3 regions of the Janthinobacterium sp. J1-1 genome follow, and region 2 is predicted to be linked to each of the others. Evidence: predicted binding sites of a transcription regulator. Region 2 holds the regulator's gene; each other region holds the start of a gene.

Region 1 (7,330 bases), 1.2 Mb from region 2:
CGTGCTGTTGGGCAATTTCGCGCACGATGGCCAGGCCCAGGCCGCTACCGTCGACATTGCTGCCAAGAATGCGGTAAAAGCGTTCGAACACATGGCTGCGTTCGGCCTGGGGAATGCCGGGGCCGGTGTCCTCCACTTCCAGGATGGCTTGCTCCGGTGTGCTGCGCACGCGCACCGTCACGCTGCCCCCGGCCGGCGTATAGCGCAGCGCGTTGTCGATCAGGTTGCCCAGCAGTTCGCGCAACATCATCGGATTGCCGGAAATCATCACCGGTTCTGCCGCCTGTTCGAAGCCCAGGTCGATCTGCTGGGCAAACGAGGCTTGCACCCAGTCCTGCACGACGGTGCGCGCCAGCTCGCTCAGTTCCAGCGCCTCGAAGGCCGTGCCCGCCTGCGGCTGGTTTTCGGCGCGCGCCAGGGCCAGCAGCTGGTTCACCAGGCGCGTGGCCGCTTCCGAGCTTTTCGCCAGTTGCAGCAAAGAGCGGTGGATCTCGTCGTGGTCGGTCTGGCGCAGGGCCAGTTCGGACTGCATGCGCATGCCGGCCAGCGGCGTCTTCATCTGGTGGGCGGCGTCGGCGATAAAGCGCTTCTGCATCTCGATCGACAGCGACAGCCGCGACAGCATGTCGTTGAGCGAGCCGACCAGCGGCGTGATTTCCTCGGGCACCTGGCCCGAATCGATCGGAGACAGGTCGTCGGGCGGGCGGGCCCGTATGCGTTCCTGCAACTGCGCCAGCGGCGATAGGCCGCGCGACAGCGCAAACCAGACCAGTGCCAGGATGACGGGCAAGATGATGAATTGCGGCAAAATCACGCCCTTGATGATTTCATTGGCCAGCTGGGCCCGTTTTTCCAGGGTCTCGGCCACCTGCACCAGCGCGCGCTCGCCATCGTCGCCGCCGTCGGGCGTGTCGATATACGAAAAGGCCACGCGCACCGGCGTGCCGTGCACGGCGTCATTGCGGAACAGCACCGTGCCGCTACGGTAGCGCTCGGCATCCTGCGGCGGCGGCAGGTCGCGGTCGCCGGCCAGGTAGCGGCCCTGCTGGTCGAGCATCAGGTAATACACGGCGTCGACATCGTCGCCGCGCAGCGCCTCGCGCGCATTGCCGCCGGCGCGGCCGGGCAGCTGGCCTGCCGCTTGGGTGCCGTCGGCCAGCTTGAACTGCTGCACCAGCATGGTGACATTGTCTTCCAGCGCATGGTCGAAGGGCTGGTTGGCGATGCCCTTGGCCACCAGGTAGGTGATGGCGATGCTCATCGGCCACAGCAGCAGCAGCGGCGCCAGCATCCAGTCGAGGATCTCGCCGAACAGCGAATGCTGGATGGTTTCATCCTGCTCGCTGGTGGGCGGCTCGTACCAGTCGTCTTCGTCCAGCTCGTCGGCTGGCGCTCCACCTGGCTTCACTTGCTGGCGTCGCCGCCGTCCAGCGGCACGCGCGCTTCCGTGTATTTTTCCAGGCAGTAACCCAGGCCGCGCACGGTGGCGATGCGCACGCCGCCCACCTCGATCTTCTTGCGCAGCCGGTGCACATACACTTCGATGGCGTTGTTCGACACTTCCTCACCCCATTCGCACAGGTGGTCGACCAGCTGTTCCTTCGAGACCAGGCGGCCGGTGCGGCCCAGCAAAATTTCCAGCAAGCCCAGTTCGCGCGCCGACAGGTCGATCATCTGCTCGTTGATATAGGCGCTGCGCCCGACCTGGTCATAGCTGAGCGGGCCGTGCCTGATCACGGTGGCGCCGCCGCCGGCGCCGCGGCGGGTCAGGGCGCGCACTCTTGCCTCCAGTTCGGACAAGGCGAAGGGCTTGGCCATATAATCATCGGCACCGAGATCGAGGCCGTTGACTCTTTGCTCGATGGAATCGGCGGCCGTCAGGATCAGCACCGGCAGCAGCGAGGCGCGCGCGCGCAGGCGGCGCAGCACTTCCAGGCCGCTCAATTTCGGCAAGCCCAGGTCGAGGATCAGCAGATCGAATTCCTGGGTGGACAGGGCCGTATCGGCTTCCTGGCCATTCTTGACGCAGTCGATGGCATAGCCGGACTGGCGCAGCGAACGGGTCAGCCCGTCGGCCAGCACGCTGTCATCTTCGGCAAGTAAAATACGCATGGCAGATTCCTAAGCTTGCGACATCAGAAGTGTGTATTGTGTTTCATTTTGCGCAAGGTGGCGAATATTTATGAAAAACCCGCCTTGTAATGATCTGTTTCAAATCAAATGCACGTTCCGCTTGCATTAAGCACTGTTTTTTTATACAGTAGTGTCTGTGATGAATTTAACCTACCCCACGCGCCAGTTCGGGCTGAAAGAACAAAATGGACGATAAAAGAGCTGTAGTACCCGCATCGGAAAAAGCCAAGGCGCTGGCCGCCGCGCTGGCACAGATCGAGAAGCAGTTTGGCAAAGGTTCGGTCATGCGCATGGATGCCAGCGCACCGATCGAAGAAGTGCAAGTCGTGTCGACCGGTTCGCTCGGCCTCGATATCGCGCTGGGCGTGGGCGGCTTGCCGCGCGGCCGCGTGGTGGAAATCTACGGTCCCGAGTCGTCGGGTAAAACCACGCTGACCCTGCAAACCATCGCCGAAATGCAAAAACTGGGCGGCACCTGCGCCTTTATCGACGCCGAGCACGCACTGGACGTCGGCTACGCCCAAAAGCTGGGCGTGAACCTGCACGAACTGCTGATCTCGCAACCGGACACGGGCGAGCAGGCGCTGGAAATTTGCGACGCCCTCGTGCGTTCGGGCAGCGTCGACCTGGTGGTGATCGACTCGGTGGCGGCGCTGACGCCACGCGCCGAGATCGAAGGCGACATGGGCGACTCGTTGCCAGGCCTGCAGGCGCGTCTGATGTCGCAGGCGCTGCGCAAGCTGACCGGCTCGATCAACCGCACCAATACCCTGGTCATCTTCATCAACCAGATCCGCATGAAGATCGGCGTGATGTTCGGCAGTCCGGAAACCACCACCGGCGGCAATGCGCTGAAATTCTACGCTTCCGTGCGCCTGGATATCCGCCGCACCGGCTCGATCAAGTCGGGCGACGAAGTGATCGGCAACGAAACCAAGGTCAAGGTCGTCAAGAACAAGATCGCGCCACCGTTCAAGGAAGCGCACTTCGACATCCTGTACGGCGCAGGCACCTCGCGCGAAGGCGAGATCCTCGATCTCGGTTCGGACGCGAAGATCGTCGAGAAATCCGGTTCCTGGTACAGCTACAACGGCGAACGCATCGGCCAGGGCAAGGACAACGCCCGCGCCTTCCTGCAAGAGCGCCCGGCACTGGCGCGTGAAATCGAAAACAAGGTACGCGCCTCGCTGGGCGTGCGCGAACTGCCGCCGCTGGCCGCTGAAAAGCCTGAAAAAGCCGATAAAGCCGCCGACAAGGCCGCCAAGGCTGCGGAAGCCAAAGCTGCCGAATAAAGTGGCTTAGCAAAGCGGCTTGCCGCAAGGTAGGATCATGATCGCCGTCCCGCGCTGTTGCGCCGGGCGGCGATTGTGTTTGGATCGCAGTCACAGTTGAATCAGAAACAAGGTGGGGATATGGCCAGAGTGCAATTAAGCCTGAAGGGCAGGGCCTTGCGCTTTCTGTCGATGCGCGAACACAGCCGCATGGAATTGCGCCGCAAGCTGCAGCGCCATGCCGAGGAAGGCGACGATGTGGAAGCCTTGCTCGACAGCCTGGAGCAGGCCAACTGGCTGTCGCAGGAGCGTTTTTCCGAGTCGCTGATCCACCGCCGCTCGGCGCGCTTCGGCAACAGCCGCATCATGGCCGAACTGCAAAGCCATGGCATCCAGGGCGAAGCGCTGCAGGAGCTCAAGGCCGGCCTGGCCGAAGGCGAAACCGAACGCGCCTGCGAGGTGTGGCGCCGCAAGTTCGGCGAAGTGGCGCAAGACGCCGAGCAGCGCAACAAGCAGATGCGTTTCCTGATGCAGCGCGGCTTTTCGCAGCGCGCCGTGCAGGTGGCAATCAAGGGACTCGATCCCGATGATGATCAATAATTGTTAACTTGCAGGCAAGGATCAGTTATTCTGCCCACAGACGGTGGCGCATGGTGCGCGCCGGCACTTTCTACCATGGGATACAGGACACCTGATGAGCAACTGGCATGCCGGCTACACGGCCGAAACCGCATACACCTACGGCTATTACACGGAATTGAACCCGCTGCGCACGCAGTTGCTGCTGCTGAGCTGGGGCGTACAGCCGCCCAAGGTCAGCACCGCATGTGAACTGGGGTTTGGCCAGGGCATGACCGTCAATATCCATGCCGCGGCGTCTGGCGTGCGCTGGTATGGCACCGATTTCAATCCGGCCCAGACCGCTTTTGCGCAGGAACTGGCCGAGGTCTCGGGCAATGGCGCCGTGCTGTCGGAACAATCGTTTCAGGACTTTTGCACCCGCAGCGACCTGCCCGACTTCGATTTCATCGCCCTGCACGGCATCTGGAGCTGGATCTCGCCGGAAAACCAGGCGCATATCGCCGATTTCCTGGCGCGCAAGCTCAAGCCGGGCGGCGTGCTGTACATCAGCTACAACACGCAGGCGGGCTGGGCGGCAATGGCACCGATCCGCGACCTGATGGAGCAGCACAGCCGCGTCATGAGCGCGCCGGGGCAGGATTCCCTGACGCGCGTGGGCAGCGCCCTGTCCTTCGTCAACCGCATGATGGAGACCAAGCCGCGCTACCTGCAGGCCAACCCCACCATCGCCGTGCGCCTGCAGCAGATCGGCGAGCAGGATCGCAATTACCTGTCGCACGAATATTTCAATCACTACTGGCAGCCGGTGTCGTTTTCGGCCATCAAGCCGGTGCTCGCTGCCGTCAAGCTCGAGTTTGCCGGCTCGGCCGCCTATCCCGATCATGTTGCGCCCCTCAATCTGTCGCCCGAACACCTGGCCTTCCTGGCGCAGATTCCGGATGCCACTTTCCGCGAGAACACCGCCGATTTCCTGGTCAACCGCCAGTTCCGCCAGGATTACTGGATCAAGGGCAGCCGCAGGCTGACCGCCCATGAACAGAGCACCGCACTGCGCGCCGTGCGCATCCTGCTGGTGGCGCCGATCGAGCACATCACCATGAGGGTGGTGGGCGCCCTGGGCGAGGCCGACATGGAGCAGGCCATCTATGGTCCGCTGCTGGAACTGCTGGCCGATTACCAGATCCATACCATCGGTGAACTGCAACAGCGTTTGCCTGCCAGCGTGGCCGAACTGGGCAATTTGCTGCAGATGGTGCTGGTGCTGGCGCATAAAGCCTGCATTTCAACGGTGCAGGATGACGCCGCGATCGCGCTGGCGCGGCCGGCCACGGCCAGGCTGAACCGGCACTTGCTGGAAAAGGCGCTGGGGCGTACCGACCTGGCCGCGCTGGCCAGTCCGGTGACCGGCGGGGGGATCGGTGTGTTGCATTTGCAACAGTTGTTCCTGCTGGCCAGGCTGGAAGGTCATCAGGGCAGCGACGCCTGGGCGGCATTTGCCTGGCAGGCTTTCCGCGCACTGCAGCAAACCGTGGTGCGCAATGGCACGGTGCTGACGACCGACGAGGAAAACCTGGCCGAACTGGCCGTGCATGCGGAAAGCTTCCTCGTCAACGTGCTGCCGATCCTGCAGGCACTGGGCGTGGCTGACTGACACTATCGCGCCAGCCAGGCGCGTCGCGGCGATGACAGTGATTTTTATGATAGCCATCATTCACAAATTGAATGACTTTATGAAAATCGCTGTTTTCCATTTATAATTTGAAATGTTTTTAACTAAGCACTGAAAAATTATGTTGCGGCGCAACCGGCGCGCAATGTGCTACACTTTTAGGGTTTTTGCGGCGCCGCAGGTGCGGTTGCTGTTCGTAGAAGCTGCGAACGGCGTGCTTTATGCACATGGCTGCTTACTAAATTAGGCCGCGCAAGCGGCATCGGTCCATGCCCCTGTCAACTCCCGTATCCCGGCGCGCCTTACGGCACTCCCGCGTTATCGACGTCCAAGCGTATCTGCGCGACGACGGCCTGTGGGATATCGACGCGCGCATCACCGACATCAAATCGTTCGACGCGACCCTGGCCTCCGGCCCCCGTCCCGCCGGCGCCCCCCTGCATGACCTCCATTTGCGCATTACCGTCGATCGCGAACTGACCATCGTCGAGGCCGAAGCCGCCTCCGATTCCGTTCCCTATCCCGGCTTTTGCGATACCATCGGCCCCGCTTACCAGGCGCTGATCGGTCTGAATCTATTGAAGAATTTCCGCCGCGACTTGAAAGAGCGCCTGGCGGGAATCGCCGGCTGTACCCATTTGACCGAACTGGCGCAAGTCTTGCCGACTGCGGCGGTTCAGGCATTTGCCGGTGATGTCTGGTCGACCCGTGACGGTGCGAATGCTGATTTGCCGCATGAAAAGCCGTTTCAACTCGACAAATGCCATGCCCTGCGCACCGATGGCGGGGCGGTTGCACAGTATTACCCGCGCTGGGTAGCCAAAGCGTGATCCCGGCGCTGTTTTTCCTGTTTTTTTTGCACCACTAACCGTATTTTTACAAATCAGTATCAGAAGGGAAGCCAGCATGAAAATCCATGAGTATCAAGCCAAAGAAATCCTCCGGCAATTCGGAGTGACGGTACCACGCGGTATTCCGTGCATGTCCGTCGACGAGGCAGTCAAGGCTGCGGAAACCCTGGGCGGCCCGGTATGGGTCGTCAAGGCACAGATCCACGCAGGTGGCCGCGGCAAGGGCGGCGGCGTGAAAGTGGCGAAATCGATCGAACAGGTCAAGGAATACGCCGACCAGATCATGGGCATGCAGCTGATCACGCACCAGACCAGCGCCGAAGGCCAGAAAGTCAACCGCCTGCTGGTGGAAGAAGGCGCCGACATCAAACAGGAACTGTACGTTTCGCTGGTCACCGACCGCGTGACCCAGAAAATCGTCCTGATGGCATCGTCCGAAGGCGGCATGGACATCGAAGAAGTGGCCGAGAGCCACCCTGAGAAGATCCATCACGTCACCATCGAGCCAAGCGTTGGCCTGACCGATGCCCAGGCAGACGACATCGCCACCAAAATCGGCGTGCCTGCCGGTTCGATCGCCGACGCCCGCGTCAACCTGCAAGGCCTGTACAAAGCCTACTGGGAAACCGACTGCTCGCTGGCCGAGATCAACCCGCTGATCGTCACCGGCAGCGGCAAGGTCATCGCCCTGGACGCCAAGTTCAACTTCGACCCGAACGCCCTGTTCCGTCATCCGGAAATCATCGCCCTGCGCGACCTGGACGAAGAAGATCCAGCTGAAATCGAAGCGTCGAAATTCGACCTGGCCTACATCTCGCTCGACG
Region 2 (7,330 bases):
TCCGTCATCGACGGCGCCTCGGTCTACGCCACGCGCCTGAAAATGGGCGAATACCTGGCCGAAAAGATCCGCCGCGAACTGCCCGAAGGCGGCATCGACGTGGTCATGCCGATTCCCGATTCCTCGCGTCCGGCCGCCATCCAGCTGGCCCTGGCGCTGAATATCGAGTACCGCGAAGGCTTTATCAAGAACCGCTATATCGGCCGTACCTTCATCATGCCGGGCCAGGCGGCGCGCAAGAAGTCCGTGCGCCAGAAGCTCAACGCCATCCCGTCCGAATTCAAGGACAAAGTGGTGCTGCTGGTCGACGACTCCATCGTGCGCGGCACCACCAGCCGCGAAATCGTGCAGATGGCGCGCGAAGCGGGCGCCAAAAAGGTGATCTTCGCCTCGGCCGCGCCACCGGTGATCTACCCGAACGTGTACGGCATCGACATGCCGACGCGCGACGAGCTGATCGCCTACGGCCGCACCACCGAAGAGGTGTGCCGCGAAATCACGGCCGACTACCTGGTCTACCAGGATATCGACGACCTGAAGCAGGCGATTGCCGACGTCAATCCGGCCCTGACCAGCTTTGAAGCGTCGTGCTTCGACGGCGTCTACGTGACGGGCGATGTATCGCAGGACTACCTGGACCGTCTGGAATATGCGCGCCATAATCCGAAGGCGGCCGCACCCGAAGACACGCCGCGTTCCCAGCTGAACCTGAACCTGGCGACCACGGAAGCATAAGTAACCTGCCCGGCCTGCGCCGGGCTTTTTTTTCTCTGCGATCATGAACGACAAAAAAAACTACGGCTTTACCACCACCATCCTGCATAGCGACCGCCGCAAGGGCATCGAACACGGCTCGCTGCACAAGCCCGTGCATACCTCGGTCGCGTTCGGCTACAGCGACGCGCGCCAGCTGGCCTCCGTGTTCCAGGGCAAGGAACCGGGCTTCCGCTATGGCCGCCAGGGCAACCCGACCGTCTCCGCGCTGGAAGACAAGGTCAACCAGATGGAAGACGGCGTCGCCACCTTGTGCTTTGCCACCGGCATGGGCGCCATCGGCGCCGTGGTGCAGTCGCTGCTGCGGGCGGGCGACCATGTGGTGTCGTCGGCCTTTTTGTTCGGCAATACCAACAGCCTGTGGCAGACCGTCACGGGGCAGGGCATCGCCGTATCGTTCGTCGATGCCACCGATGTCGCCAACGTGGCGGCCGCCATCACGCCGCAAACGCGCATCGTGTTCGTCGAAACCATCGCCAATCCGCGCACCCAGATCGCCGACCTGGCAAAGATCGGTGAGCTGTGCCGCGAAAAAGGCATCCTGTATATCGTCGACAACACCATGACCACGCCCTACCTGTTCCGCCCGAAAGCGGTCGGCGCCGGCCTGGTGATCAATGCGCTGACCAAGTCGATCGGCGGCCACGGCAATGCGCTGGGCGGCAGCCTGACCGATACGGGCGTGTTCGACTGGACGCAGTACCCGAATATTTTCGAGAACTATAAAAAGGCGGCGCCGAAACAGTGGGGCATTGCGCAGATCCGCGCCAAGGCCCTGCGCGACTTCGGCGCCTCGCTGGGGCCGGAAGCGGCCCACCATATCGCCGTCGGCGCCGAAACCATGGCCCTGCGCATGGACCGCACCTGCTCGAACGCACTGGCGCTGGCGAGCATGCTGGAAGCGGATCCGCGCGTGGCGGCCGTGCACTATCCAGGCTTGCCGGGCCACCCGCAGCACGCGCTCGCCACCGAGCTGTTCCGCAGCTACGGCTCGCTGTTCAGCTTTGAGCTGAAAGACGGCATCGACTGCTTCGATTTCCTCAACCGCTTGAGGCTGGCGATTCCTGCCAGTAACCTGGGCGACACGCGCACCCTGGTGATACCGGTGGCGCACACGATCTTCTACGAGATGGGTGCCGAGCGCCGCGCCAGCATGGGTATTGCCGAGTCGTTGATCCGCGTCTCGGTCGGTATCGAAGACGAAGCCGATCTGCTCGATGATTTCAAGAGCGCGCTGGACGCTTAACTGCTACGGCAAGTAAAAAGGGCCGCGACAGCAATGCTGTCGCGGCCCTTTTTGCGTGAAATCGATTAATGCCAGCTGCGCATCAGCCCGACTGCGAGACCTTCCAGCGCAAATTCGTCTTCCGGCGACACGGTAATCACCTTGAAGTCGGGGTTTTCCGGCAGCAGTTCGATCAGGGTGCCGGTCTTCCTGTAGCGCTTGACGGTGACTTCATCGCCGATGCGGGCCACGACGATCTGGCCGTTCTTGGCGCTGTCGATCTTTTTCACGGCCAGCAGGTCGCCGTCCATGATGCCGGCGTCGCGCATCGACCAGCCGCGCACTTTCAGCAGGAAGTCGGGCTTGCTGGAAAACAGGGCCGGGTCGACGTTGTAGCTCGCTTCCAGGTTTTCCTGCGCCAGGATCGGCGAGCCGGCGGCAACGCGGCCGATCAGCGGCAGCGACATCAGCAGCGCGGCCGGCACTTTCGGCAGCGCCGGCTCGGTGACGGACGCGCCGATCAGGCGGATGCCGCGCGAGGTGCCCGGCGAAATCTCGATCGCGCCCTTGCGGGCCAGGGCCTGCAAATGCTCTTCGGCCGCATTGGCCGATTTGAAACCCAATTCATTGGCGATTTCGGCGCGGGTCGGAGGAAAACCCGTGTTTTCAATCGCGTCCTTGATCAGGTTCAGGATTTGTTCTTGTCGTGCTGTCAGCTTGATCATGGATGGTGGGTGCATAGTGAAATGCTGTCTATATGAACAGTCTGTATTTTTGTACAGTATCGCCGACTATGCAAGCGACTTTCGGCATTTTCGGCTGATTTCGATGCAAAAAATCGCCTGGCGCGCAAAAAGGGCAGGCCGGCCGCCGCTCCAGGCGCCGTCGAAGAAGCAATGGTTGATCGGATTGCAAAAGGCGGTTATAATCTTCGGCTGACCTTCCCACACCCGTCTTGACGCCGGGGTGGGCGATTATCAATCCGACCTGAAGGAGTTTGCATGCGTCATTATGAAATAGTCTTTATCGTCCATCCGGACCAGAGCGAGCAAGTGCCCGCGATGATCGAACGCTACAAAGCCAGCGTAACCACCCGCGGCGGTTCGGTTCACCGCGTGGAAGATTGGGGCCGCCGTCAAATGGCTTACTCGATCCAGAAGCTGCCTAAAGCACACTACATCTGCCTGAACATCGAATGCGACAACGAGACCCTGGTCGAGTTGGAAACTGCATTCAAATTCAATGATGCCGTGTTGCGTCACCTGACCGTTAAAATGAAGAAAGCTGAAACAGCTCCTTCGCCGATGATGAAATCGGTACAACGCGAAGATGCGGCGAAAAGCCACCGCACCGAAGCACCAGCAGCCGCTCCAGCCGCAGCAGCAGCCTAATTGAGCAGGATCGTGCGCTGAACCAGTTACAAGTTACCGCCATCATTGCCGAGCGCGAAATATTGCGCTATACCCCGGCAGGGTTGCCGATCGTGAATGCAGTATTGCAGCACAGTTCGCAGCAGATGGAAGCCGGTATTGCCCGTTTGACCGAGTTTGATGTTGCCGCGCTTGCCGCTGGCGAAATTTCAGGCCGGTTCAGCCAGGCAAGCTTGGGCGGGGTGTATCAGTTCACGGGTTTCCTGGCCAGAAAAAGCCGCAACAGCAAGAGTTTGGTGTTTCACATCATTGATTTTAGTGCAGTCATTTCTGACTAGCGCATTTATAGATACAGGAGCCTCACATGGCATTCGGTAAAAAGTTCGACAAAAATAAGCTCAAGCTTAAAGAAAAACGCAAACAGCAAAACCCACTGTTCAAACGCAAGAAGTTCTGCCGCTTCACCGCAGCACACGTTGAACAAGTTGACTACAAAGACGTTGACACGCTGAAAGACTTCGTCCAAGAAAACGGCAAGATCATGCCAGCACGCCTGACCGGTACCAAAGCGCACTACCAGCGCCAAGTTGACACCGCAATCAAGCGCGCTCGCTTCCTCGCGCTGCTGCCATACACCGATCTGCACCACGCTTAATCGGTCAGATATTCCTGGAGAAGAACTATGCAAATCATTCTGTTAGAAAAAGTTGTTAACGTCGGTAACCTCGGCGAAGTCGTCAAAGTCAAAGACGGTTACGCACGTAACTTCCTGATTCCACAACGCCTGGCCCGTCGTGCTACCGCTACCGCGATCGCCGAATTCGAAGTCAAGCGCGCCGAACTGGAAAAAGCTGCTGCCGCCAAACTGGCCGCATCGCAAGCCCAGGGCGAAAAACTGAGCGGCCTGACCGTTCAAGTCGCTCAAAAAGCTGGCGTCGATGGCCGTCTGTTCGGTTCCGTCACCAACTTCGACATCGCTGAAGCGCTGACCAAGCAAGGTTTTGCTGTTGAAAAAGCACAAATCCGCATGCCTACCGGCCCGCTGAAAGTTGTTGGCGAGCACAACGTTTCGGTTGCTCTGCACACCGACGTGGTGGTGGAAGTGGTCATTGCTGTCGTACCAGACGCAAACGCGTAAATCGTTTGCAGGCCTCGGCCTGCAGGCATTGCCGCAATAGAAAAAGCCGGGTTCGCCCGGCTTTTTGTCGCCTTTTTTTCGCTGATTTTCAGCCCTTTATTTTTGCCCGGACGCCGAAGCGGGTATAATTCGCGCCATGAACGCCCCCTCAGATCCACAACTGGATTCCCTCCGCATACCGCCGCATTCGATCGAAGCAGAACAGTCCGTCATCGGCGGCCTGCTGCGCGATAATGCCGCGTATGACCGCATTGCCGATTTCATGCATGCGGATGATTTCTATCGCTATGACCATCGCATCATCTTCGAGCAAATCGTCAAGATGGTGAACGCCTCCAAACCGGCCGATGTCATTACTGTTTTTGAAACCCTGACCCAGCTCGGCAAGGCCGAGGATGTGGGCGGACTCGCTTACCTGAACGCGATGGCGCAGAACACGCCATCGGCCGCCAATATCCGCCGCTACGCCGAGATCGTGCGCGACCGCGGCGTGCTGCGCAAACTCATCACCGTGGCCGACGATATCTCGGGCACCGCCTTCAGCCCGCAAGGCAAGGAAGTCAAGCAGATGCTTGACGAAGCCGAATCGAAGATCTTCGCGATCGCCGAAGAAGGCGCGCGTGGGGCCCAGGGCTGGACCGCGATCCAGCCGCTGCTGACGCAGGTGGTCGAGCGCATCGACGAGCTCTACAGCCGCGACAATCAAAGTGAAATCACCGGCGTGCCGACCGGTTTCATCGACCTCGACCGCATGACCTCGGGCCTGCAGCCAGGCGACCTGGTGATCGTGGCCGGCCGTCCGTCGATGGGCAAGACCGCGTTTTCCGTCAATATCGGCGAGAACGTGGCCATCGACAGCGGCTTGCCCGTGGCCGTGTTCTCGATGGAGATGGGCGGCGCCCAGCTGGCCATGCGTATGCTCGGTTCGGTCGGACAGCTGGACCAGCACCGCCTGCGCACCGGCCGCCTGAACGACGAAGACTGGCCGCGCCTGACCAACGCGATCCAGAAGATGAACGACGCCCAGTTGTACATCGATGAAACCCCGGCCTTGAATTCGATCGAGCTGCGCGCCCGCTCGCGCCGCCTGTCGCGCCAGTGCGGCAAGCTGGGCCTGATCATCGTCGACTACTTGCAGCTGATGTCGGCCAATAGTCCCGGCGACAACCGCGCCACCGAGATTTCCGAGATTTCGCGGGGCCTGAAAGGGCTGGCGAAAGAACTCGGTTGTCCGGTGATCGCGCTGTCCCAGCTGAACCGCTCGCTGGAGCAGCGCCCGAACAAGCGTCCGGTGATGTCGGACTTGCGCGAATCGGGCGCGATCGAACAGGATGCCGACGTGATCCTGTTCATTTACCGCGACGAGGTCTACAACCCCGATTCGCCCGACAAGGGCACGGCCGAAATCATTATCGGCAAACAGCGTAACGGGCCTATCGGCAGCATCCGCCTCACTTTCATGGGGCAGTACACCAAATTTGGCAATTACAGTGGTGGCCTGGCGCTTTACCAAGGCGACTAATCCATCAGCACTGGCATTCCATCGGCCGCCCCCCACTCACCGGGGCGGCTTTCTGTAGTAAATAACACGACTCAATGCTTAACGGAGAATGACATGTTTGGACGCTTGATGCCCACTGAGGGCAAGTTTTTTGAATTGTTTAACCAGCACGCGGAACTGTGCGTCAAGGGCGCAAAAGAGATGCTTGGCCTGATGACCAATTTCGACGACCTGGAAAACCGCGTGCATGCCATCGAGAGCATCGAGAAACAGGCCGACAAGGTAACCTACGCCACCGTCGAAATGCTGCACAAGACCTTCATCACGCCGATCGACCGCGACGATATCCACCAGCTGATCACGCGCCAGGACGACATCCTGGACCTGCTGGAAGACGCGGCGCAAACCGTTTCCCTGTATGACCTGAAAGCGGTCACGCCGGAAGCCAAGCGCCTGGCCGAACTGGTGCTGGCCTGTACCGAAAAAGTGCGCGATGCCGTGGCCCTGCTGCACAACATGGACAACTCGCGCAAGATCGTCGCCATCTGCGAAGAGATCGACCGCCTGGAGTCCGACGCCGACCACGTGATGCGCGCCGCCATGTCCAAGCTGTTCCGCGACGAGCCTGACGTGCGCAACCTGATCAAGATGAAGGCGATCTACGAGCTTCTGGAAACCGTGACCGACCGTTGCGAAGATGTGTCCAATATTATCGAAGGCATCATCGTCGAAAACGCGTAAGCGTTTGGGCCTGTCCTGAACCAGAATCAGAAAAGAACATACCAATGACCATACAAATCAGCATCTACGTGCTAGGCCTGTTGATCGTCCTCGCACTGCTGTTTGACTTCATGAACGGCTTCCACGATGCCGCCAACGCGATCGCCACGGTGGTCTCGACGGGTGTATTGAAACCGCAGACCGCGGTTGCCATGGCCGCCACCTTCAACTTTGTCGCCATTTTCGTGTTTCACCAGCTGACCGTGGCCGCCACAGTGGGCAAGGGCACCATCGACCCGGCGGTGATCGATCAGTACGTGATCTTCGGCGCACTGATGGGCGCCATCTTCTGGAACCTTTTTACCTGGTATTACGGGATTCCATCGTCGTCCTCGCACGCCCTGATCGGCGGCCTGGTCGGCGCCGCCGTCGCCAAGTCCGGTACCGGCGCGCTGGTCGCGGCGGGCCTGTGGAAAACCGTCGCCTTTATCGTCATCGCCCCGGTGCTGGGCTTTGTGTTCGGCTCGATCATGATGCTGATCGTGTCGTGGATTTTCGTGCGCTCGACGCCGCGCAAGGTCGACAAATGGTTCCGCCGCCTG
Region 3 (7,330 bases), 2.8 Mb from region 2:
GGTGCTGCTGCTGAGCGGCACCAGGCGCTTCAGCGAACTGCGCCGCGAAGTGGGCGGCGTCAGCGAAAAAATGCTGGCGCAAACCCTCGACGCCCTGTGCAGCGACGGCTTCGTGCTGCGCCAGGCCTATCTGGTGATACCGCCCAAGGTGGAATACAGCCTGACGCCGCTGGGACGCGAGGCGGCCGAACGGCTGGCCGTGCTGGTCGACTGGATCGAAGACAACTACCCGCGCATCGAACAGGCGCGCGCCGATCTGGCGCAGGCCGCGCCGGCGGACCTGGCCGCCTGACCTGCCGGATACCACTGCCGGATACTATTGCTTTTTGTTACCAGTCGAACATTTACAGTGAAGGGCCTTGATGTAATACTAGGCCCACGAACAGGCGTCATGATTGCGACACCATGAATCAGTTGATTTCCCCCACCGCGGACCGCGCCAGGGTCTTGCTGGTCAGCAGCGCCACCAGCGATATGCGCGAACTGCTGTATGTGCTGGACCGGCATAACCTGGGCACCGGCGTGGCCGGCGATATCGATGCCGGCGTGGAGCTGGCCGCCGGTGGCACCGACCTGATCCTGCTTGACGCGGCGCTGGCCGGCGCCAATATCGATGCCACCTGCCTGCGCCTGCGCAATGCCACCGAACGCCATGGCGTACCGCTGCTGCTGATGTCGTCCTCGCCCAGCGCCGAAGAACAGGGCCGCAGCGTGGGCGCCGGCGCCAGCGACTATATCAAGATGCCGTTCAATGCGCGCGACGTGGCCGAAAAAATCCTGATGGAACTGGCGCTGCACAAGACACATCAAAGTGACCCTGCCGCCGCGCCGCCGCGCCCCGTCCATCCGCAAACGCTGGAAGTCAATTACCACTCGATCCTGGCCGGCTCGCCCGATGCGGTGCTGCTGTTCGACATCGACAATGCCCTGCTGATCGACGCCAATCACCTGGCCGAAAAGCTGTTCGGCATGCCTCAAGCGACCCTGCTGCAAGGCGGCATCGAGCGCGTCTTTCCCGGCCGGCAGGCGGACGGCCGGGCCTCGACCCAGCTGCTGCAGGAAAAAATGCACGATACGCTGCAAGGCAAGATCGTGGTCTTCCGCGCCGAGTGCTGCCACCGCGACGGCCACGCCATCGCCTGCGAAATCCGGCTGATGCGCTTGTCGGTACCGGGCCGCCAGCTGGTGCACGCGCGCATCATCGACCTGACCGAGCGCAACCTGGCCGAAGCGCTGCGCGCCGGCCAGAACGCGCTGCTGGAAATGATCGCCAAGGGCGCGCCGCTGGTGCCCACCCTGGAGCGCCTGCTGCTGCTGATCGAAGGCCAGTCGCGCGGCGTGTATTGTTCCGTCATGCTGCTCGACGAAGATGGGCAGCACATGCACAGCGTGGCCGCCCCCAGCCTGCCGCGCGAGTACATGGACCTGCTCGAAGGCGTGCGGATCGGCGCCGGCGTCGGCTCCTGCGGCACCGCCATGTTCCTCGGCGAGGCGGTGGTCGTCAGCGATATCGAACACGATCCGCTGTGGGCGCCCTACCGCGGCATGGCCGCCGCGTTCGGCCTGCGCGCCTGCTGGTCGCAGCCGATCTTCGGCCAGGACGACACGGTACTCGGTTCGTTCGCCATGTATTACCGCGAAGTGCGCAGCCCGGTGCCGCAGGAACTGGTGCTGATCGACGTGGCGGCCGACCTGGCCGGCATCGCGATCGCCCGCATGCGCCACGAGCAGGAACTGCAGCGCCACCGCGCCCACCTGGAAGACCTGGTGGCCAAGCGCACGGCGGCGCTGACCCTGGCCAAGGAACAGTCGGAACAGGCCAACCGCGAACTGGCGGCGGCCCTCGAACACTTGTCGATTACCCGGGATGAACTGGTGCGGCGCGACAAGCTGGCGGCCCTCGGTGCGCTGGTGGCCGGCATCGCCCATGAACTCAATACGCCGATCGGCAACGGCCTGGTGGTGGCCACCACCATGGCCGAACGCACGCGGGCCCTGCAAGCCGGCCTGCAGGACGGCTTGCGCCGCTCGGAACTGGAAACCTATCTGGCGCAGGCCGGCGAAGCGGACGCCATCGTGCTGCGCAACCTGCAGCGCGCGGCCGACCTGGTGTCGAGCTTCAAGCAGATCGCCGTCGACCGCGCCAGCTCGCAGCGCCGCCACTTCCTGCTGCGCCAGTTCATCGCCGAACTGATGCTGCCGCTGTCGGCCACGTTGAAGGGCGCCGGCCATGTCCTGAGCCAGGACGTGGCGCCGGAGCTGGCGATGGACAGCTACCCCGGCCCGCTGGGCCAGGTGCTGAGCAACCTGGTGGAAAACTGCGTGCGCCACGCTTTCGAAGGGCGCAGCGGCGGCGCGATCGGCATCACGGCGCGCGCCAGCGCCGACGAGAAAACCATCAGCATCGCGATTGCCGACAATGGCGCGGGGATTGCCGCCGGCGACCTGGCGCGCATCTACGACCCCTTCTTTACCACCCGGCTCGGCTCGGGCGGCTCGGGCCTGGGCCTGCACGTGGCGCACAATATCGTCACCGGCGTGCTCGGTGGCCATATCGAGGCGGCCAGCAGCGAGGCCGGCACCACGTTTACCTTGCACCTGCCGGTCGTCGCGCCACAGGCCGGCGCCTTCACTGGAGAACAAGATGAAGCAGCTGATCGCCGCTAGCCTGCTGGCCGCCTGCACCGCCGCATGGGCCGCACCGGCGCCCTGGTACAAATGGCGCAGCAAGGTCGATGGCACCCTGTCGTGCGCGCAATCGACCCTGGGCTTCGGCTGGGAACTGGCCTCGGGACCGTACAAAGATAGCCGTTGCGAAAAACCGGCGCTTGTTAAATAATGGGGCACAACAACACGGGGCAACCGGCTTGACAGCAAGCGATGGCAATGCAGTGCCGAAGAGTATTGGAAGATAAAAACGTATCTATTCAAACCGAGGAGACCACATGTTTACCAATCCCGAACAATTCGCATCGGCCACCAAGGCCCTGTTCGAATTCCAGCTGATGACCTTCAACACCCTCACCACCAAGGCGGTGCAGGGCGTGGAGCAAGTACTGGCCTTGAACATGGCCACCGCCAAATCCGGCATGGAAGACAGCATCGCGGCCGGCAAGGAAATCAGCCAGGCCAGGGATCCGAAAGCGGCCATGGCCGCCGCCGCCGCCCAGCTGCAGCCCGGCGTGGCCGGCGCCAAGGCCTACAAGCAGCAGCTCGATGAAATCATCAAGGACATCCACACCGAGTTCACCACCGCCGCCGAAGCCCATGTGGCCGAAGCCAAAAGCAACTTGAGCGCCCTGATCTACGACGTGACGAAAAACGTGCCGCCCGGTTCGGAAAACGCCGTCGCCATCGTCAAGGCCGCCATCGACAACGCCTTCCTCGGCTACGAGCAAGTGACCAAGGCCACCAGACAGGCCGTGAAAACCGTGGAAGAGCAGATCGCCAAGGCTTCGGCGCAGGTAGCGCAGGCGTCGGACAAGGCGACGGCCGGCGTGCAGGAAGCGGTGGACAAGGTCACGCCGAAGGCGGCGAAAGCGACGAAGAAATAAGCGACACTGGGGTCAGATATCGCAAGTTGGCGTCCCGGAGCCACAGGCACACCGGCGAACCGTATTACAACCCCAGTATCGCGCGCAGGCATTCCGGGCCAAGCGGGCCTGAAAAATGTCGAGGGCAAGGCGCAGCGACGCAGACAGTACGCCAGTACGGCAAGGAGCTGCAACGCCGCCATCGGCATTTTCTCAGACCCGCGTCTCGGCCCGCCGTTTCTACGCCTTGTGCTTTTAGATACATCGCACAGTTTAACTTGACGGCATAAGGGCCTGACCACGCAATTTGCGGGTTTTACGTGGTTTTATATATCGGCACGATCCGGTACACGCACCTTCTCCCCCCTTCCAGCAAATACTCGCTGCGCTCCACCATGCAATCGTCGCCCAGCACGCGCTGAAAGATCGCCAGTTCCGAACGGCAGAATTTCTGGCACGCCGTTGCCGCCGCGCAGATCGGGCAATGGTTTTCCACCAGCAGCACGCTGCCGTCCGGCTGTGCCTTGCTGTCGGCCATATAGCCTTCGCCATCGCGCGCCATGGCCAGGCTGGCCACGCGGTCCGACAGCTGCGCGCCGTCATCGATCAGCGCGCGGTAGGCCGCTACGCTGCCCGCCTCGCGCGCGGCGATCAGTTTACCCAGTCCCTCGTCGCCGAACAGCTGGCGCACCTGGCTGATCAGTTCCAGGGTCAGGTCGGCGTGGCGGTCGGGAAAGCGCGCATGGCCGGCGTCCGTCAGCGACCAGCGCCGTGACGGCCGCCCCACCTTGTCGGCCACGTCCTCGAAAGTCACCAGGCCTTTGCCACGCGCCGCTTCGAGCTGGCGCCGCGCGCCCATCGAGGTCACATCGAGCAAGACCGCCAGTTGCTGCGCCGTTTGCGAGCCGCGCATTTTCAGCAGGAACAGCGTCTGTTCCGAGGTGGCCACAGTGGCGCTCATGCCGCCGCCTTCAGCTCCGGCGCATCGGTGGCGTTCAAATGCCGGCGCCAGCCATGCATGCGCCAGGCCGACCAGGCCGCGCACAAGGCGCCCACCACCAGCACCAGCCGCGTGTCAATCAGGATCAGCAGCGAGCCGCCCAGTGCGACGATGATATTGGCGATGCAAAAGGTGGTCGACAGCAAGCCCATCACGGCGCCCTGGCCGTGCGCGCTGAAACGCTCGGCGCACCAGCCTTGCAGCACCGTGTTGTACAGCGCGTTGGGAATGCCGAACAGCACGATGGCGGTAATGCCGACCCAGATATTGCCCATCGCCAGGATGGCGATCGCCAGCGCCACGGCGCAGGCATACCAGCCGGCGCGCAGCAGCGGCGCATGGCGGCTGGGTCCGCCGGCCAGCAGCGAGGTGATGGTCATGGTGCCGCACAGGCCCACGTTCACCCAGGCAATCGCCTGCGCATTGTAGTGCGCCGTTTCAACCAGCCACAGCGGATAAAACTCATAAAAGCTGGCCACGCCGCAGGTCAGTGCCAGTTGCACGATGAACAGGGTGCGCAGCTCTTCGTGGCGCAGCAGGTTCAGCGAATGGCGGTCGCGCGCCACCTGCCACCACGAGGTCGTGAGCAAGGATGGCGTTTCGCGCGGCAAGCCGACCGCCGCCAGCACGGCCACCAGCATCAGCGCGCCGGCGGCGATCCAGAACGGCACCGTCACGCCCCACACCAGGGTGGCGCCGGCCAGGATGGGCCCCACCAGCCAGCCCAGGTAAAAAGCGCCGTTCAGCCACGACATGGCGCGCAGGCGCAGCGGCCCCTGCAACTGGTCGGCCAGCATGGCCCGCGCGACGGCGCCATTGCCTTCGAGCAGGCCGGTGATAAAGCGCGCGACAATAAACAGCGGGTAGGACTGGATCACCAGGGCCCAGGCCGTGATCGCATGGCCGATGGCGGCGCCGACGGCGGTGCGCATCAGCAAAGGACGGCGGCCATAGCGGTCCGACAGCGGCCCCAGCAAGGCCGAGCCGATCAGCAGGCCCAGCGGATTGATGGTCAGCGCCAGGCCGAACAGCAACTTGGACGGCAGCCCCATGAAGTTATTGAAGGCATTCGGCGCCTCGGCCGCGAACAGCGGTGGCAAGATCGGATACGGCAAGGAGGCGCCGATGGTGGACAGCAGGGCCAGCAGGCAGGCGGCGGTGATCAGGATGACATTTTTCATATGCAGAATATACCGGGCGACTTGCAATAAGTAAACAAATTTGATTATTTATCAGTTCCCGCGCAACGCCTGGCGCACCCGCAGGGGAAATCGCTGGGCAAGCGGGCCGACACGGTTTAAACTGTATATAAACACAGTAAAACCATATCCAAGTAACATCAAAGAGCCTGCCTGCCCCATCATGTTGAGAGTCCTGGACAATCCCTTGTACTATCTGGAGAACTTCCAGGGCGTGCTGAACTGGATCAGCGAGCGCTATGCCGATCTGCTGAGCGTTGAAGAAACGCAATTCATCGCGCAGTTCGCGCAACTGCCGCAAGCGTCGCGCGCGCTGTTCGTGCGCCTGGTGATGCGCAAGGGTTGTCTGTTTCGCGCCAGCAAACTCAACTACGCTGAAATCGGCGACACGCGCAGCGCCGCCCTGCCCCTGCTGGCCACCGGCTGGGTGGTGGCGGACCCGGCCATCGATATCGCCACCCTGTTCGAGCTGCTGCTGAAACCCGAACTGCAGCAGGTATTCCTGCTCGCCGGCCCCTTGAAAGCGGCGCGCAAGACGGAACAGCTGGACGCATTGCGCGAGCAACATCCGGGCGAACAGCCGTTTTCCGCCTGGTATCCGGCCTCGAACGACGTGCTGTACAGCATATGCAACCAGCCCCTGTGCGACCGGCTGCGCCTGATTTATTTCGGCAACTACCACCAGGACTGGTCGGAATTCGTGTTGTCCGACCTAGGCGTGTATCAATATGAAAAAGTGGAGTTTTCGCTGGCCTCGCGCGGCTTTCGCACGCGCCAGGATATCGCCCACTACGAAGTGCTGCATCAGTGCCGCGAGCGCTTCAACGACGAGGCCGCGCCCGCCGCCCCCGACGAGGTGCTGCGGGAACTGGCGGCGCTGGCGCCCGTGAGCGACAACGCCTGGCTGGCCAGCCGCCGCGACAAATTGCAATTCCAGATCGCCCAGCAGCTGGAAAAATCGCAGGACTGGCCCGCCGCCTACCGCGCCTACGCCGACTGCCGCTATCCGGGCGCGCGCGGCCGCGCCATTCGCGTACTGGAAAAGGATGAACAGCCGGGCGCCGCCTACGAGCGATTGTCGATCGCCCTGCAGGCGCCCGAAAGCGAGGCCGAGCGCCAGTTGCTGCTGCGCATGGCGCCCCGCTTGCGGCGCAAACTGGGCCACGCGAAACAGGCCGCCACGCCAGCCGCGCCGGTCGAGCGCCTCGATCTGCTGCTGCCCTTCCCGCAAGAAAGCTGCCACGTGGAAGGCGTGGTGCTGCAGCACTTGACGCAGCAGGACGCACCCGTCTATTACGTGGAAAACACCCTGATCAATTCCCTGTTTGGCCTGTTGTGCTGGCACACGATTTTCAAGGCGATCCCGGGCGCCTTTTTCCACCCGTTCCACCGCGGCCCGGCCGACCTGCACAGCGCCGACTTCCATGCGCGCCGCCTGGACGACTTTGCGGCCTGCCTGGCGCAGCTCGACAATGGCGACTACCGCGCCAGCATGCGCGCCACCCATGCCGCCAAGGCCGGCATCGTGTCGCCGTTTGTCAGCTGGCAGGTGCTCGACAGCGAATTGCTGGAGCTGGCCCTGGCCTGCATCCCGGCCA

Evidence for each region. Region 2 encodes LexA, which represses DNA repair genes until DNA is damaged. Its sites were predicted from a motif close to ACTGTATNNNNATACAGT; they were not measured.
Region 1: a site for LexA is predicted at 2,245-2,262, ahead of recA (recombinase RecA). Genes of this name have one in related genera too.
Region 3: a site for LexA is predicted at 5,835-5,852, ahead of Q8L25_RS25570 (VRR-NUC domain-containing protein). Genes of this name have one in related genera too.

Annotation. Positions count from the first base shown of each region.
Region 1 covers NZ_CP132339.1:1,589,085-1,596,414, forward strand. Annotated here, with positions in the region: gene Q8L25_RS07165 (sensor histidine kinase N-terminal domain-containing protein) at 1-1,408, opposite strand, end outside; gene Q8L25_RS07170 (response regulator transcription factor) at 1,405-2,112, opposite strand; gene recA (recombinase RecA) at 2,319-3,425, shown strand; gene recX (recombination regulator RecX) at 3,546-4,004, shown strand; gene Q8L25_RS07185 (class I SAM-dependent methyltransferase) at 4,099-5,637, shown strand; gene Q8L25_RS07190 (DUF2889 domain-containing protein) at 5,925-6,485, shown strand; gene sucC (ADP-forming succinate--CoA ligase subunit beta) at 6,562-7,330, shown strand, end outside.
Region 2 covers NZ_CP132339.1:2,781,652-2,788,981, forward strand. Annotated here, with positions in the region: gene purF (amidophosphoribosyltransferase) at 1-735, shown strand, start outside; gene Q8L25_RS12630 (cystathionine gamma-synthase family protein) at 779-2,020, shown strand; gene lexA (transcriptional repressor LexA) at 2,086-2,724, opposite strand; gene rpsF (30S ribosomal protein S6) at 3,001-3,390, shown strand; gene priB (primosomal replication protein N) at 3,408-3,707, shown strand; gene rpsR (30S ribosomal protein S18) at 3,734-4,024, shown strand; gene rplI (50S ribosomal protein L9) at 4,052-4,507, shown strand; gene Q8L25_RS12660 (replicative DNA helicase) at 4,644-6,029, shown strand; gene Q8L25_RS12665 (DUF47 domain-containing protein) at 6,123-6,749, shown strand; gene Q8L25_RS12670 (inorganic phosphate transporter) at 6,794-7,330, shown strand, end outside.
Region 3 covers NZ_CP132339.1:5,575,793-5,583,122, forward strand. Annotated here, with positions in the region: gene Q8L25_RS25540 (helix-turn-helix domain-containing protein) at 1-292, shown strand, start outside; gene Q8L25_RS25545 (ATP-binding protein) at 406-2,667, shown strand; gene Q8L25_RS25550 (hypothetical protein) at 2,645-2,839, shown strand; gene phaP (TIGR01841 family phasin) at 2,946-3,554, shown strand; gene Q8L25_RS25560 (transcriptional regulator) at 3,850-4,494, opposite strand; gene Q8L25_RS25565 (MFS transporter) at 4,491-5,714, opposite strand; gene Q8L25_RS25570 (VRR-NUC domain-containing protein) at 5,896-7,330, shown strand, end outside.